2 regions of the Stenotrophomonas oleivorans genome follow, and region 1 is predicted to be linked to the other one. Evidence: predicted binding sites of a transcription regulator. Region 1 holds the regulator's gene; the other holds the start of a gene.
What was found. The regulator HrcA, encoded in region 1, represses chaperone genes, less so after heat shock. The targets are predictions, from matches to a motif close to TTNGCACTCNNNNNNNNNGAGTGCNAA.

Region 1 (7,232 bases):
CTGGGCCGATCAGCACCCCGGGCTGGCCGTCGAAGCTGAGCGGCTGCGGGGCGGCACCCGCGTGTGCGGCCACGCTGGCCGCCCCGATCCGCAGCGGCTGGGTGCCGTAGGCATTGCTCAGCCGCACCCGCAGCCGGGGCCCGCCCGAGCTGATGCGCGCGGTCTGGCGGAAGGTCTGGTCCTGCAGCGTGGCCGGAACCAGGGTCGGGAACAGGAAATCGGCGCCCCAGACAGGTTGCGGACTTGCCTGCCAGCTGGCGACCCAGTGCGGGGCCGGGGCGGCACTGGCTGCGCTGGAGAGGGCGATCAAGGCGGTCGCGGTGAGCTGGCTGAGGCGGTTCATCGGGCAATCCCGGGAGGAGGGAGGGCCATGGTGATTCTCCGTCGATCTGTGAACTAGACTGCGCATGGATAATCATCTGTGAACTGGATTCATCGCCATGGCGCGACCCGACATCAACCGATCTGGCGAACTGGAAGTGTTCGTGCGGGTGATCGAGACCGGTGGCTTCTCCGCCGCGGCCCGTACCCTGGACATGACGCCGTCGGCAGTCAGCAAGCTGGTGGCACGGCTGGAGCAGCGGCTGGGTACGCGTCTGCTGCAGCGTTCCACCCGCCAGCTGCAGCTGACCCCGGAAGGCTGCGCGTTCTACGAGCGCGGCCTGCGCGTGCTGGCCGACCTGGAGGAGGCCGAGCGCTGCGCCAGCGCCCATGCCGAGCCGCGCGGACGCCTGCGGGTCAATTCCAACGTGCCGTTCGGCCAGCATTTCCTGTTGCCGCTGCTGCCGGCATTCCTGGAGCGCAATCCGCAGGTGGGGGTGGATCTGACCTTGAACGACGAGGTGATCGACCTGCTTGAGCAGCGCACCGACGTGGCGGTGCGGGCAGGCCCGCTGAAGAGTTCCAGCCTGGTGGCGCGACGGCTCGGTGCGACGCGGATGATGATCGTGGCCGCGCCAGCCTACGCGCAGCGGCATGGACTGCCGCGCAACGCTGAGGAGCTGATGTCGCACAACCGTCTGGACATCGGCCATGCGCGTGCGATGCAGGGCTGGCCGCTGCTGCAGGACGGACGCGAGCGGATGGTGCTGCCCAGTGGCAATGCCCGCGCAAGCAACGGTAACGCGCTGCGGCAGCTGGTGCTGGGCGGGTTGGGCCTGGCGCGGCTGGCGACCTACCAGGTGCAGGAGGACATCGCCGCCGGACGCCTGCTGCCGGTGCTGGAAGAGGCCAATCCCGGTGACCTGGAAGAGGTCCATGCGGTGTTCCTGGGGCAGGGTGGCTACCTGCCGCTGCGAGTGCGCGCCTTCCTCGATTTCCTGGTGGAAACGGTGGATCTGGCGCGGCCACGGGGGTAGTGCCGGCCGCTGGCCGGCAACCCAACACAGGTGAACGAAGATCATGAGGTTGCCGGCCAGCGGCCGGCACTACCTCGCGCGTTGTAGATCCACGCCATGCGTGGAAAACCGCGAACAGGCCTCAGACCTGCAGCAGCTTGCGGGCGGCGGCGCGCGCTTCCTTGCTCACTTCCACGCCGCCGAGCATGCGCGCCAGTTCTTCCTCGCGTGCCTTGCTGTCCAGCTTTTCCACCGCGCTCTGGGTCATGCCTTCCACCGGGGCCTTGCTGACCCGGTAATGCGCGTGGCCCTTGGAGGCGACCTGCGGCAGGTGGGTCACGCACAGCACCTGGCGCTTCTCGCCAAGGGCGCGCAGCTTCTGGCCGACGATGTCCGCCACCGCGCCACCGATGCCGGAGTCGACTTCGTCGAACACCATGGTAGGCACCGCATCCAGGTCCAGCGCGGCCACTTCGATGGCCAGCGAAATGCGCGACAGTTCACCGCCCGAGGCCACCTTGCGAAGGGCGCGCGGTGGCTGGCCGGCGTTGGCGGCGACCAGGAACTCCACGCGCTCGGCACCCTGCGGGTCGGGCTTGCCGGCGTCCTGCGGTTCCAGCTCGATCAGGAACTGGCCGCCGCCCATGCCGAGCTCGGCGATGATGCCGGTGGTGGTGGCCGACAGTTCGGTAGCGGCGCTGCGACGGCTGGCGGTCAGCACCTCGGCCTGTACGCGCCAGGCCGCAGCGGCCTTGTCGATTTCGCCGGCCAGGCGCTGCAGGCGTTCGTCGGCGCCGCGCAACTGTTCCACTTCGGCATGCATGCGCTCGCGCTGCGCGCCCAGCTCGTCCATCGGCACGCGGTGCTTGCGGGCCAGGTCGTGCAGGCGGCCGAGGCGACGCTCGTTCTCCTCGAACTGCTCCGGGTCGGCGTCGAGGTCGTCATGCACCCGGTCCAGCAGCGACAGGGCTTCGTGCAGCTGGATCGAGGCGTTCTCGATCAGGCCGTCCACCTCGCCCAGGCGCGGGTCGTGTTCGATCAGGCGCGACAGCTCGTGGCGCACCTGCTGCAGCAGGTCCAGCGCGGAACTGCCGTCGTCGCCATTGAGCTGGTTGCTGGCCGCCTGGCAGGCGCTCAGCAGGGCGCTGGCGTGGGCCTGGCGGCGGTGGCTGGCACCGAGTGCGACGATCGACTCCGGTTCCAGATCTTCGCGGTCCAGTTCGCGCAGCTGGTGCTCCAGGAAGCCGATCCGGTCACTGACGTCGCCCTGTTGCGACAGCGCCAGCGATTCATCGACCAGAGCCTGCCAGGCCGCGGCGGCGCGGCGCACCTGGCGGCGCTCGTTCTCGTTGCCGGCATAGGCATCCAGCAGGGCCAGCTGCGACGGGCGCGTCAGCAGGGCCTGCTGTTCGTGCTGGCCGTGGATCTCCACCAGCAGCGAGGCCAGGTCGCCCAGCTGGGCCAGGGTCACCGGGCGGCCATTGATCCACGCCCGCGAACCGCCATCGGCGCGGATCACGCGGCGCAGCTGGCACTGTTCCTCGTCGTCCAGCTCGTTGTCGGCCAGCCACTGGCGCGCGGCCTGCAGCTGGTCCAGCGCGAACTCGGCGGAAAGTTCGGCGCGCGCAGCGCCGTGGCGGACCACGCCACTGTCGGCACGCAGGCCGGACAGGAAGCCCAGCGCGTCGACCATCAGCGACTTGCCGGCGCCGGTCTCGCCTGAAACCACGGTCATGCCTGGCCCGAACTCCAGTTCGGTGGCGCGGACGACGGCAAAATCCTTGATCGAAAGATGTCTGAGCATGGGTAAGGGGGTATCAGCAGCCGCGCAACGCTAGCACGCGGGCGAGGGAGGTCCAATGACTTGCCAAGGTGATGCGCCGCCATTATCTAGTGTCCGTGTCTCACAGGTTGATTTCATGCACGGTTCTCCCGACCAGCTTGCCCCGCGTGCGCGCCATCTGCTGCGCACGCTGATCGCGCGTTACATCCAGGACGGCGAGCCGGTCGGCTCGCAGACGCTGGCGCGCGTGGCCGGGCTGGAGGTCAGTCCGGCCACCATCCGCAACATCCTGGGTGACCTGGAAGACCTGGGGCTGCTGGCCTCGCCGCACACCTCCGCCGGGCGCGTTCCGACCGCGCATGGCTACCGCGTGTTCGTCGACAGCCTGCTGCAGATGCAGCCGCCGGGCGAAGGCGAGCTGGCCCGGCTGCGCCAGGAACTGGCTGGCGGCGGCAGCACCCAGGCCCTGCTCGGCAGCGCCTCGGAGCTGTTGTCGGCGATGAGCCACTTCGTCGGCGTCGTCAGCGCGCCGCGACGCGAGCAGTTCGCCTTCCGCCAGATCGACTTCGTGGCGCTGGACGGGCGCCGGGTGCTGGCGATCCTGGTGTTTGCCGACAACGAGGTGCAGAACCGCGTCATCGAGACCCGCCAGGAGTTCGCGCCGGGCCAGCTGGAGCAGGTCGCGAACTACCTCAATGCCCATTTCGCCGGCCTGCCGATGGCCGAGATCCGCACTCGACTGCTGCTGGAACTGCGCGATGCCCGCTCCGAGCTGGAACAGCTGCTGGCGCACAGCATCGAACTGGCCGAACAGGCCCTGCAGCCGGCTGCCGACGACATGCTGGTGGCGGGCCAGACCCGCCTGATGGGGGTGCAGGACCTGTCCGACCTGGAGCGCCTGCGCGAGCTGTTCGAGCTGTTCTCCAGCAAGCGCGAGATCCTGCAGCTGCTGGAGCGGACCATCCAGGCGCCCGGCGTGCGCATCTTCATCGGCGAGGAGACCGGGATGATGCCGCTGCAGGGCGTCTCGCTGGTCACTGCCCCTTACACGGCCAATGGCCAGGTGCTGGGCGTGCTGGGGGTGATCGGCCCCAAGCGGATGGCCTACGACCGCGTGATCCCGCTGGTCCAGGCTACCGCCGATGTACTGGGCGCGGCGTTTTCGCCAGCCGGCCGCCCGCCGGGAACATCCGACGCTTGAAACGCAGCATCCCGCCCACACTAGGGTGGGTGGAGGCGGAGATTGACCGCCAGGGACCCAGACATGAACCACGAACAGCCAGATATCGAATCCCAGCAGAGTGCCGCCGATGCGGCTGCCACCGCCGGCGTCAACGACGAAGTCGAGCGCCTGCGCGCCGAAATCGAACAGGTCAAGGCCGATGCCCTGCGTGAGCGCGCCGACCTGGAGAACCAGCGCAAGCGCGTTGCCCGTGACATCGAACAGGCCCGCAAGTTCGCCAACGAGAAGCTGCTGGGCGATCTGCTCCCCGTGTTCGACAGCCTGGATGCCGGCCTGAAGGCCGCCGGCGACGACCCGCACCCGCTGCGCGAAGGCCTGGAGCTGACCTACAAGCAGCTGCTGAAGGTGGCCGCCGACAACGGACTGGTCCTGCTGGACCCGATCGGCCAGCCGTTCAACCCGGAACACCACCAGGCCATCAGCCAGGTGCCGACGCCGGGCGCCGCCCCGGGCAGCGTGGTGACCGTGTTCCAGAAGGGCTACCTGCTCAACGAGCGCCTGCTGCGGCCGGCGCTGGTGGTGGTGGCCGCCGATTGATCGGCCGGGCCGGGCTTTGCCCGGTCCCGGTTGTGCCAGGCCATGCCTGGCAAGGTTTTCCAGGCGCTGAACACAGCGTTCGGGAGACGGCTTGAATGTTCCACGAGCCTCCCCCACATCGTATTCATCCACCGGTCGAACGGCCGGACTGACACCAACAAGCATCCTCAGGAGTCTCCCCCATGGGCAAGATCATTGGTATCGACCTCGGCACCACCAACTCGTGCGTGGCGATCATGGACGGCGGCAAGGCCCGCGTCATCGAGAATTCGGAAGGCGATCGCACCACCCCGTCGATCGTCGCCTACACCAAGGACGGCGAAGTCCTGGTCGGTGCCTCGGCCAAGCGCCAGGCCGTGACCAACCCGAAGAACACCTTCTACGCGGTGAAGCGCCTGATCGGCCGCAAGTTCACCGACGCCGAAGTGCAGAAGGACATCGCGCACGTCCCGTACAGCATCCTGGCCCATGACAATGGCGACGCCTGGGTGGCCACCAGCGACGGCAAGAAGATGGCTCCGCAGGAAATCTCGGCCAAGGTGCTGGAAAAGATGAAGAAGACCGCCGAGGACTTCCTCGGTGAGAAGGTCACCGAAGCGGTCATCACCGTGCCGGCCTACTTCAACGACAGCCAGCGCCAGGCAACCAAGGACGCCGGCCGCATCGCCGGCCTGGACGTCAAGCGCATCATCAACGAGCCGACCGCGGCCGCGCTGGCCTATGGCCTGGACAAGGGCGACAACAAGGATCGCAAGATCGTGGTGTACGACCTGGGCGGCGGCACCTTCGACGTCTCGGTGATCGAGATCGCCAACGTCGACGGTGAGAAGCAGTTCGAAGTGCTGGCCACCAACGGTGACACCTTCCTGGGCGGCGAAGACTTCGACAACCGCGTCATCGAATACCTGGTTGAAGAGTTCAACAAGGACCAGGGCATCGACCTGCGCAAGGATCCGCTGGCCCTGCAGCGCCTGAAGGATGCTGCCGAGCGCGCCAAGATCGAGCTGTCCAGCGCCCAGCAGACCGAAGTGAACCTGCCGTACGTCACCGCTGACGCGTCGGGTCCGAAGCACCTGAACATCAAGCTGACCCGCGCCAAGCTGGAAGCCCTGGTGGACGACCTGATCAAGAAGTCGATCGAGCCGTGCCGCGTCGCGCTGAACGATGCCGGCCTGCGTTCGAGCGACATCAGCGAAGTGATCCTGGTCGGTGGCCAGACCCGCATGCCGAAGGTGCAGCAGGCGGTGACCGAGTTCTTCGGCAAGGAACCGCGCAAGGACGTCAACCCGGACGAAGCCGTGGCACTGGGTGCGGCGATCCAGGGCGGCGTGCTCGGCGGCGACGTCAAGGACGTGCTGCTGCTGGACGTGACCCCGCTGTCGCTGGGCATCGAGACCATGGGCGGCGTGTTCACCAAGATCATCGAGAAGAACACCACCATCCCGACCAAGGCCTCGCAGGTGTTCTCCACCGCCGAGGACAACCAGTCGGCCGTGACCGTGCACGTGCTGCAGGGTGAGCGCGAACAGGCCCGCTTCAACAAGTCGCTGGCCAAGTTCGACCTGTCCGGCATCGAGCCGGCTCCGCGCGGCCTGCCGCAGGTGGAAGTGTCCTTCGACATCGACGCCAACGGCATCCTGCACGTGTCGGCCAAGGACAAGAAGACCAACAAGGAACAGAAGGTCGAGATCAAGGCTGGTTCGGGCCTGTCCGAGGAAGAGATCGCGCGCATGGTCGCCGACGCGGAAGCCAACCGCGAAGAAGACAAGAAGTTCCAGGAGCTGGTGCAGGCCCGCAACCAGGCCGACGCCCTGATCCACGGCACCCGCAGCGCGATCACCGAGCACGGCAGCAAGGTCGGTGGCGAAGTGATCGGCAAGGTCGAGGCGGCCCTGGCCGACCTGGAAACCGCGATGAAGGGTGACGACAAGGCGCAGATCGAAGCCAAGTCGAAGGTGCTGGAGGAAGCCGGCCAGTCGCTGTTTGCCGCTGCTTCGGCCGACCAGGGCGGTGCCCCGGGTGCCGACGCTGGCAACGCCGGCAAGGCGCAGGACGACGTGGTCGACGCCGAGTTCACCGAAGTCAAGGACGACAAGAAGTCCTGATCCGGACCGACACGGGACGCTGGCCATCAGCGTCCCGTTGTCGCATCAGGGTCCTGACCGCCCACCGGCGTGTCGGGGCGCCCGACGCAAGAGCGGACCTGGTTCCGCTCTTCCGCTTTGACGAATCCCGACTTTCCGGAACCCGATTCACGATATGAGCAAGCGCGATTACTACGAAGTGCTGGGCGTTGCCCGCACCGCCACCGACGACGAGCTGAAGAAGGCCT
Region 2 (7,232 bases), 2.3 Mb from region 1:
CAACCGCGACAGCTGCCGCTGTTCATCGGTATCCAGACCATTGAACAGGCCACCGATCCACTGTGTGTGCTGGTCAAACAGTGTCTCGGCCAAGCGTTTTCCCCGTGCGGTCAATACGATCTGCAGGCGACGGCCATCCTCAGCATCGCTGCGACGCTGCAGCAGTTCTTCGCGCTGCAGGCCATCGAGCAGGCCGCTGATGGTGGCGCGGGTGACGCCTGCGCGTTCGGCCAGCTCGTGGGGCGGTAGCGTGCCACCGGCCCCATGCAGCAGGAACAGCACGATGAAGCGACCCTCACTGAGCCCGTGTGGCGCCAGCCGGGTGGCGCAATCGTGGTCGATGGACGACGACAACGACAGCAGCTGGAAGCACAGGCGCAGCTGCGCGACGTTGGCGTGGCCGCGTCGCTGCGCCTCATCCATCAGGGCATGGTGCTTGGCTTCGATCATCATCCATACCGATATGATTAGGCGCCTAATCATATGCCATCCCCTTCGGCGTGGCTACCAGTCCATCACCTTCGCCGCCGGCCCGGGATGCGACGGGAACAACGGCAGTACCTCCTCGGCCAGCTCCTGCAGCACCTCGCCGGCAGGCCGCTCGGCGAACTGGATCCCCAGTGCGGCATGGTTGACGCCGGCCCGCTGCCAGGCCTGCAGCAGATCGATCAGACCCTTGCGGCCGGTGCGCAGGGTGAAGCCACCCCGCAACGGCATGCGTGGATGATCCGGATCGTCCACCAGGTCGATCCATTCGTTGGTCATGTGCGGACGGAAGCCGCCGTCCGGAATCAGCGCGCGCCAAGCGCCGATCTTCGCGGCCAGCCGCTGCGGACCAGCGTTGTCATGGGTGGCCTCTGGGTAGGTCAGCCAGCCATCGGCATGCTGGCCGATCCATTCCAGTGGCTGGCGTGCGCCACCGGTGACGATCAGCGGAACGCGGCCACTGACCGTGGGCGGCAGCAACTGCACGCCCTGCCCGGCACCGGCATGTGTCATCCGCCCATCCGTGCCCGGTTGCAGCCAACGGCGCATCTCGTTCATTGCGGTGGCGAAACGCTCTCCGCGCGCCGCGTGCTCCAGTCCATAGGCCGGGAACTCCAGTGGTCGATCACCGGACGCCACACCCATCACCAGCCGACCACCGGACAGCTGATCGATCGACGCCGCGGCCTTGGCCAGATCGATCGGATGGCGCAGTGGCAGCACCACGCTGCCGGTGGCCAGGGCCACGCGCTGTGTGCGCGCTGCCAGCCACGCAAGGTAGGTGAACGGGTCGAACAACTGGCCTGCATCACCGAACATCGGATCGAACAGCGGTACGTCACGCACCCATACCGCAGCGAAGCCATGGCGGTCGATCTCCTCCACCAGCCGCGCCTGGCCCTGCAGCACGGCCATGTCGCCCTGGTAGAAGCGCAGCGGCAGGTAGATGCCCAGGGTCAGCGCGTCGGCGCGGAACATGCGCTGGTAGCCCGGGTGCGTGGCAAAGACCGGCGCCGACGCGCCCGGCACTGCAATGGAATCGTTCATATGCGTCGCCTCCTTACGGTCCGGTGGCCGGCTCGGGCAGCTGCACGCCGCGCTGTACCGCAGGGCGTGCGGCAACCCGTGCGTACCACGCATCCAGATGGCGATGCCGCGAAAAATCGATGTCGATGATGCGAGCGATGTGCAGCCAGCCGAAGTGGGCGATGTCGGCAATCGAGTAGTGATCGCCAGCCAACCACTCGCGTCCCTGCAGGCGCTGGTCGAGTACGCCGAACAGCTCGTCGCTCAGGCGGCGGTAGCGTTCGATTGCCGCGGAATCGGGCCGTTGCGCGAAATGCTCGAAGTGCACGCGCTGGCCGAGGATCGGGCCGACGCTGGCGGCATGGAACATCAGCCAGGTCAGCGTCTCCCAGCGCGCAGCCGGTTCGGAAGGCAGCAACGCATTGCCCTGTTCGGCCAAATACATCAGGATCGCCGCCGACTCGAAGACAACGATGCCGCGCGCGCGATCTTCCAGCACGGGAATGCGGCCATGCGGGTTGAGCCGCAGGAAGTCGGGATGGCGATGTTCACCATCGGCGATGTGGACGTGGTGAACGTGATAGGGAAGACCCAGTTCTTCCAGTGCGATTGTGGCCTTGAAGCCATTGGGAGAACTGTCGGAGTACAGGTGCAGCGAAGGTTCGTTCATGGGAATCCTGGACGCAGGGAGCGACGGCATGCACCGGCCGTTGAAGGTGGCCGGGCGATGCGGGAACGGGCGCTGCAGCAGCCGTGCAGGCAGTCTAGGAAGCGCTGGCGCGGGAAGGAAACGATGTCTCCTGCATGGGAAGTTGAGCGCAGCTCAACGTGAGCGGCAGGCGCGCGACAGCCTGCGGCACGCTCGATATGCTGTCGCAGCGCGGCGCGTGCCGACGCGGCTACAGGAGAATGGACATGGGTGCGGTGCTGCCGCTGCTGGGCCTGCGGGCCTTCGTTGAAACCGGCCGCCATGGCAGCCTGACCGCTGCCGCCGAAGCGATGGGGGTGACACCTGGTGCGATCAGCCAGCAATTGCGGCAGCTGCAGGAACGGCTGGGTGTGAACCTGTTCGACCGCACCCGGCATGGCGTGGTGCTCAGCGTCGCAGGCGCTCGCGTATACCCGGAACTGCTGCAGGCCTTCGAGCAGATCTCGCACAGCCTGCAGACCCTGGAGCGCTGGGAAACGCGACGCACGCTACGCATCAGCGCGGCACCGAGCTTCGCCGCACAGTGGTTGGCGCCGCGACTGGGCCGGTTCAGTGCGTTGCATCCGCAGGTGGACGTGCAGCTGGACTCGAGCGCGGCGTTGGTCGACCTGCGCCGCGAGGGGGTGGACATCGCCATCCGCCACGGTCTCGGGCGTTACCCGGGGCTGCATGCTGAGCACCTGATGGCACCGGTGCTGCTGCCGGTGGCCAGTCCGGCATTGTTGGCCGGCGCACCGACGGTGAGCTCGGTGCAGGATTGCCTGCAGCTGCCCCTGTTGCAGGACGCCGACCGCAGCGACTGGCGGCTGTGGTTCCAGGCACTGGATCTGCCCGTCGATGAACGACTGGAGCGCGGCCCTGCCTTCGATGACGACCTGTTGTTGATCCGCGCGGCGGTGGCCGGGCAAGGCGTCGCCCTGGTGCGCGACATCCATGCCGCCGAAGAGCTGGCCAGTGGCCGGCTGCAGGTGGTGATCGACCAGCCCTGGCCCCAGGCCTTCGCCTACTACGCGGTGACCCATTCGGACGGCGAATCCAACGCGGCAGTACCCGCATTCATGGCCTGGTTGCGCGCGGCACTGATGATGACCCAGGATGCAGGCACACTCCCCAAGCAGGACGCAGGATGAATCGCCCAGAGATCGATGCCATTGCCGAGGCCGTAATGCGGCCGGATGCACGGCGTCTGCGCATCGCTGCACGCCATCGCCAGGCCGCACATCGGCAGCGACGTCAGCGGGTGGCCGTCGGCGCCAGTCTGATCGGCATGGTGGCGGGCCTGCTGCTTGCGCCGATCACGGGTCTGCCGTGGGTACAGGGCATGATCGCTGGCGGCGCGCTGGCCCTGCTGGTGGCCCACCTGTGGCTGCAGCGGCGCGAGGGCTGCGGGTAGATTTGCACCTGGCAGCGGCATCCATGCATGGCGTGGATCTACTATTTCGATTCCAACCGGCCACAAAAAAACCCCGCCTTGCGGCGGGGTTTTTCATTGCGGGGTGAACGCGGGGGACTTAGAAGTCCATGCCGCCCATGCCACCCATGCCGCCCATGCCACCGGCGCCGCCCATGGCCGGCTCGTCCTTCTTCGGAGCTTCGGCAACCATGGCTTCGGTGGTGATCATCAGGCCAGCGATCGAGGCCGCGTTCTGCAGCGCCGAACGGGTCACCTTGGTCGGGTCCAGGATGCCGAACTGCAGCATGTCGCCGAACTCGCCGGTGGCGGCGTTGTAGCCGAAGCTGCCGGTGCCTTCCTTGACCTTGTTGATGATGACCGACGGTTCTTCACCGGCGTTGGCCACGATTTCGCGCAGCGGGGCTTCCATCGCGCGCAGGGCGATCTGGATGCCGTGGTTCTGGTCTTCGTTGGCACCCTTCAGGCCGGCCAGTGCGGTGACCGCACGGACCAGGGCCACGCCGCCGCCCGGAACCACGCCTTCTTCAACGGCTGCACGGGTAGCGTGCAGGGCGTCGTCGACGCGATCCTTCTTTTCCTTCATCTCGATTTCGGTCGAAGCACCGACCTTGATCACGGCAACGCCACCGGCCAGCTTGGCCACGCGTTCCTGCAGCTTCTCGCGGTCGTAATCCGAGGAGGTGTCCTGGATCTGGGTCTTGATCTGGCCGACGCGTGCGTCGACGGCAGCCTTGTCACCCACGCCATCGATGATGGTGGTGTTTTCCTTGGAGACCTGCACCTTCTTGGCGCGGCCCAGGTCCTTGATGGTGGCCTTTTCCAGCGACAGGCCCACTTCTTCGGAAATCACGGTGCCGCCGGTCAGCACGGCCATGTCTTCCAGCATCGCCTTGCGACGGTCGCCGAAGCCCGGCGCCTTGACGGCCACGACCTTGACGATGCCACGGATGGTGTTGACCACCAGGGTCGCCAGCGCTTCGCCTTCAACTTCTTCGGCAACGATCAGCAGCGGCTTGCCGGCCTTGGCGACGCCTTCCAGCACCGGCAGCAGGTCACGGACGTTGGAGATCTTCTTGTCGTGCAGCAGGATGAACGGGTCATCCAGGTCAGCGGTCTGCGACTGCTGGTTGTTGATGAAGTACGGGGACAGGTAGCCGCGGTCGAACTGCATGCCCTTGACCACGTCCAGCTCGTTGTCCAGGCCCGAGCCTTCTTCAACGGTGATCACGCCTTCCTTGCCGACTTCCTTCATCGCGTCAGCGATGATCTGGCCGATCGACTCGTCCGAGTTGGCCGAGATGGTACCGACCTGGGCAATCGCCTTGTCGTCGGCGGTCGGCTTGGAGATGGTCTTCAGCTCGGCAACGGCGGCCACGACGGCCTTGTCGATACCACGCTTGAGGTCCATCGGGTTCATGCCGGCGGCCACGGCCTTGGCGCCTTCGCGGATCAGGGCCTGGGCCAGCACGGTGGCGGTGGTGGTGCCGTCGCCAGCGTCGTCGTTGGTGCGGGAAGCAACTTCCTTCACCATCTGCGCACCCATGTTCTCGAACTTGTCAGCCAGTTCGATTTCCTTGGCGACGGAGACGCCGTCCTTGGTGATGGTCGGTGCGCCGAAGCTCTTTTCCAGCACGACGTTGCGGCCCTTCGGGCCCAGGGTGGCCTTGACGGCATTGGCGAGAACGTTGACGCCGCGCACCATGCGCGAACGGGCGTCTTCACCGAAACGAATATCCTTGGCAGCCATTACAATTACCTCATTGGTAGCGCCGGACGATGCCCGGCGGCTGGGATTTGGGGATCAGGTTGAAACAGGTCGCGCCGAGGCTCAGCCGATGACGGCGAGCACGTCGTCTTCGCGCAGGACCTTGTACTCGACGCCTTCGCTCTTGTACGAGCTGCCGGCGTACTGGCCGTAGATGACCTTGTCGCCGACCTTCAGCGACGGAGCGCGCACGCTGCCGTTGTCCAGCGGCTTGCCCGGGCCGACGGCCACGACTTCACCCTTGGTGGACTTTTCCTTGGCCGAATCCGGAATGACGATGCCACCGGCGGAGATTTCGTCGGCTTCGATCGGCTTGACCACAACGCGGTCGTGCAGCGGCTTGATGCTCATGAGAGACCTCTTAAGTTATTGATTGGTCTGAAAAAGTCTGGCGATGTTAGCACTCACCCCAGGTGACTGCCAGCATTGCTCGCGAAAAAGCCCGATGAATCGGGAGCAGGACAGAGATGGAGCTGGCCCCGGACCTTTCAAGGCCGCTCGCGGAAAAAATTTCACTGCCCCGGGCCCACTCGATCTGCGCCCATGTGAAGGCCTGGATGCCGGTGCAACGCGGCAACCCTGTCTCTGGAATCCTCGACTTTTGGTGACTCGCGTCGCACTGTCAGATATCTGACGTTCATTTACGACAAAGTGTCACTGGATCGGCCTTAGGCTCGGCCGCGCATTCCCAATCACAAGGAGTAGTCGATGCGATTGCTGTCCCCGCTTGCCGCCGCCTGCCTGCTGGCGCTGGCCGCCGCGCCGGCCCAGGCCGAGGTCTTCATCAACGAACTGCACTACGACGACAGCACCGCCGCCGGTGACGTCGGCGAAGCCATCGAAGTGGTCGCTACCGCGGGCGAGGACCTTTCCGGCTACCGCCTCTATCTCTACAACGGCAGCAATCCTTCGGCCGCCACGGTCTACGCCAACAATCCGGTCCCGGCCGGCACCGCCGCGGGTTGCGGCAGCGCCACCCTGGCCGTGGTCAGCTACCCGACCAACGGCCTGCAGAACGGCCCGAACGACGGCATCGCCCTGGTCGATGCCAGCGGCAAGGTGGTCCAGTTCCTCAGCTACGAGGGCGCCATCACCGCCTCCGGTGGCCCTGCCGCCGGCATGACCAGCCAGAACATTCCGGTGGCCGAGACCAACAGCACGGCCCCCGGCACCTCGCTGCAGCTGACCGGCAGCGGCAGCCAGTACGCCCACTTCACCTGGGCCGAATCGGCCAAGCAGACGTTTGGCAGCTGCAACAACGGCCAGACCTTCAGCGGGGGTGGCACCCCGGGCCCGAACACGCCGCCGTCGGTCTCCACCACCACCCCGGCGCAGGGCAGCAGCACCTTCCCGGCCGCCGCCGACCTGGAAGTGGTGTTCAGCGAGACGGTGAACCTGGCCAGCGGCGCCTTCGCCCTGAGCTGCGGCACCTCCGGCAGCGTGCCGCTGACCTACCCGGCCAGCGGCCGCAGCGTGAAGCTGTCCACCAACACCGCGCTGGTGGCCGGTGAAGCCTGCCGCTTCGACATCCGCGCCGCGCGCATCTCCGACCTGCAGGGGGCGCACCCCGCCGCCGACAGCCGCATCGCCTTCACCGTGGCCAGCACCGGCGGCAATCCGGACCCGGGCAACCCGGGCGTGCCGGCCGGTTACTACTCCAAGGTCAATACCAGCAGCCCCAGCCAGCTGCGCTGCTCGCTGCACGCCACCATCAAGGGCCACACCGCCTACCCGTACAGCGGCTCGGGCACCAGCACCTGGACCATCCTGGAAATCGCCGACGAGGATCCGAACAACAGCGGCAGGATCCTGGATGCGTACCGCAACCGCAG

Region 2: a site for HrcA is predicted at 5,798-5,824, ahead of MG068_RS18760 (co-chaperone GroES). Genes of this name have one in related genera too.

The regions. Positions count from the first base shown of each region.
Region 1 is NZ_CP031167.1:1,786,147-1,793,378, forward strand. Features, by position in the region: gene MG068_RS08575 (SGNH/GDSL hydrolase family protein) at 1-343, opposite strand, end outside; gene MG068_RS08580 (LysR family transcriptional regulator) at 441-1,358, shown strand; gene recN (DNA repair protein RecN) at 1,480-3,141, opposite strand; gene hrcA (heat-inducible transcriptional repressor HrcA) at 3,257-4,321, shown strand; gene grpE (nucleotide exchange factor GrpE) at 4,385-4,900, shown strand; gene dnaK (molecular chaperone DnaK) at 5,083-7,005, shown strand; gene dnaJ (molecular chaperone DnaJ) at 7,160-7,232, shown strand, end outside.
Region 2 is NZ_CP031167.1:4,055,255-4,062,486, forward strand. Features, by position in the region: gene MG068_RS18730 (MarR family winged helix-turn-helix transcriptional regulator) at 1-450, opposite strand, end outside; gene MG068_RS18735 (LLM class oxidoreductase) at 505-1,533, opposite strand; gene MG068_RS18740 (glutathione S-transferase family protein) at 1,547-2,182, opposite strand; gene MG068_RS18745 (LysR substrate-binding domain-containing protein) at 2,428-3,351, shown strand; gene MG068_RS18750 (hypothetical protein) at 3,348-3,614, shown strand; gene groL (chaperonin GroEL) at 3,733-5,382, opposite strand; gene MG068_RS18760 (co-chaperone GroES) at 5,464-5,751, opposite strand; gene MG068_RS18765 (endonuclease) at 6,109-7,232, shown strand, end outside.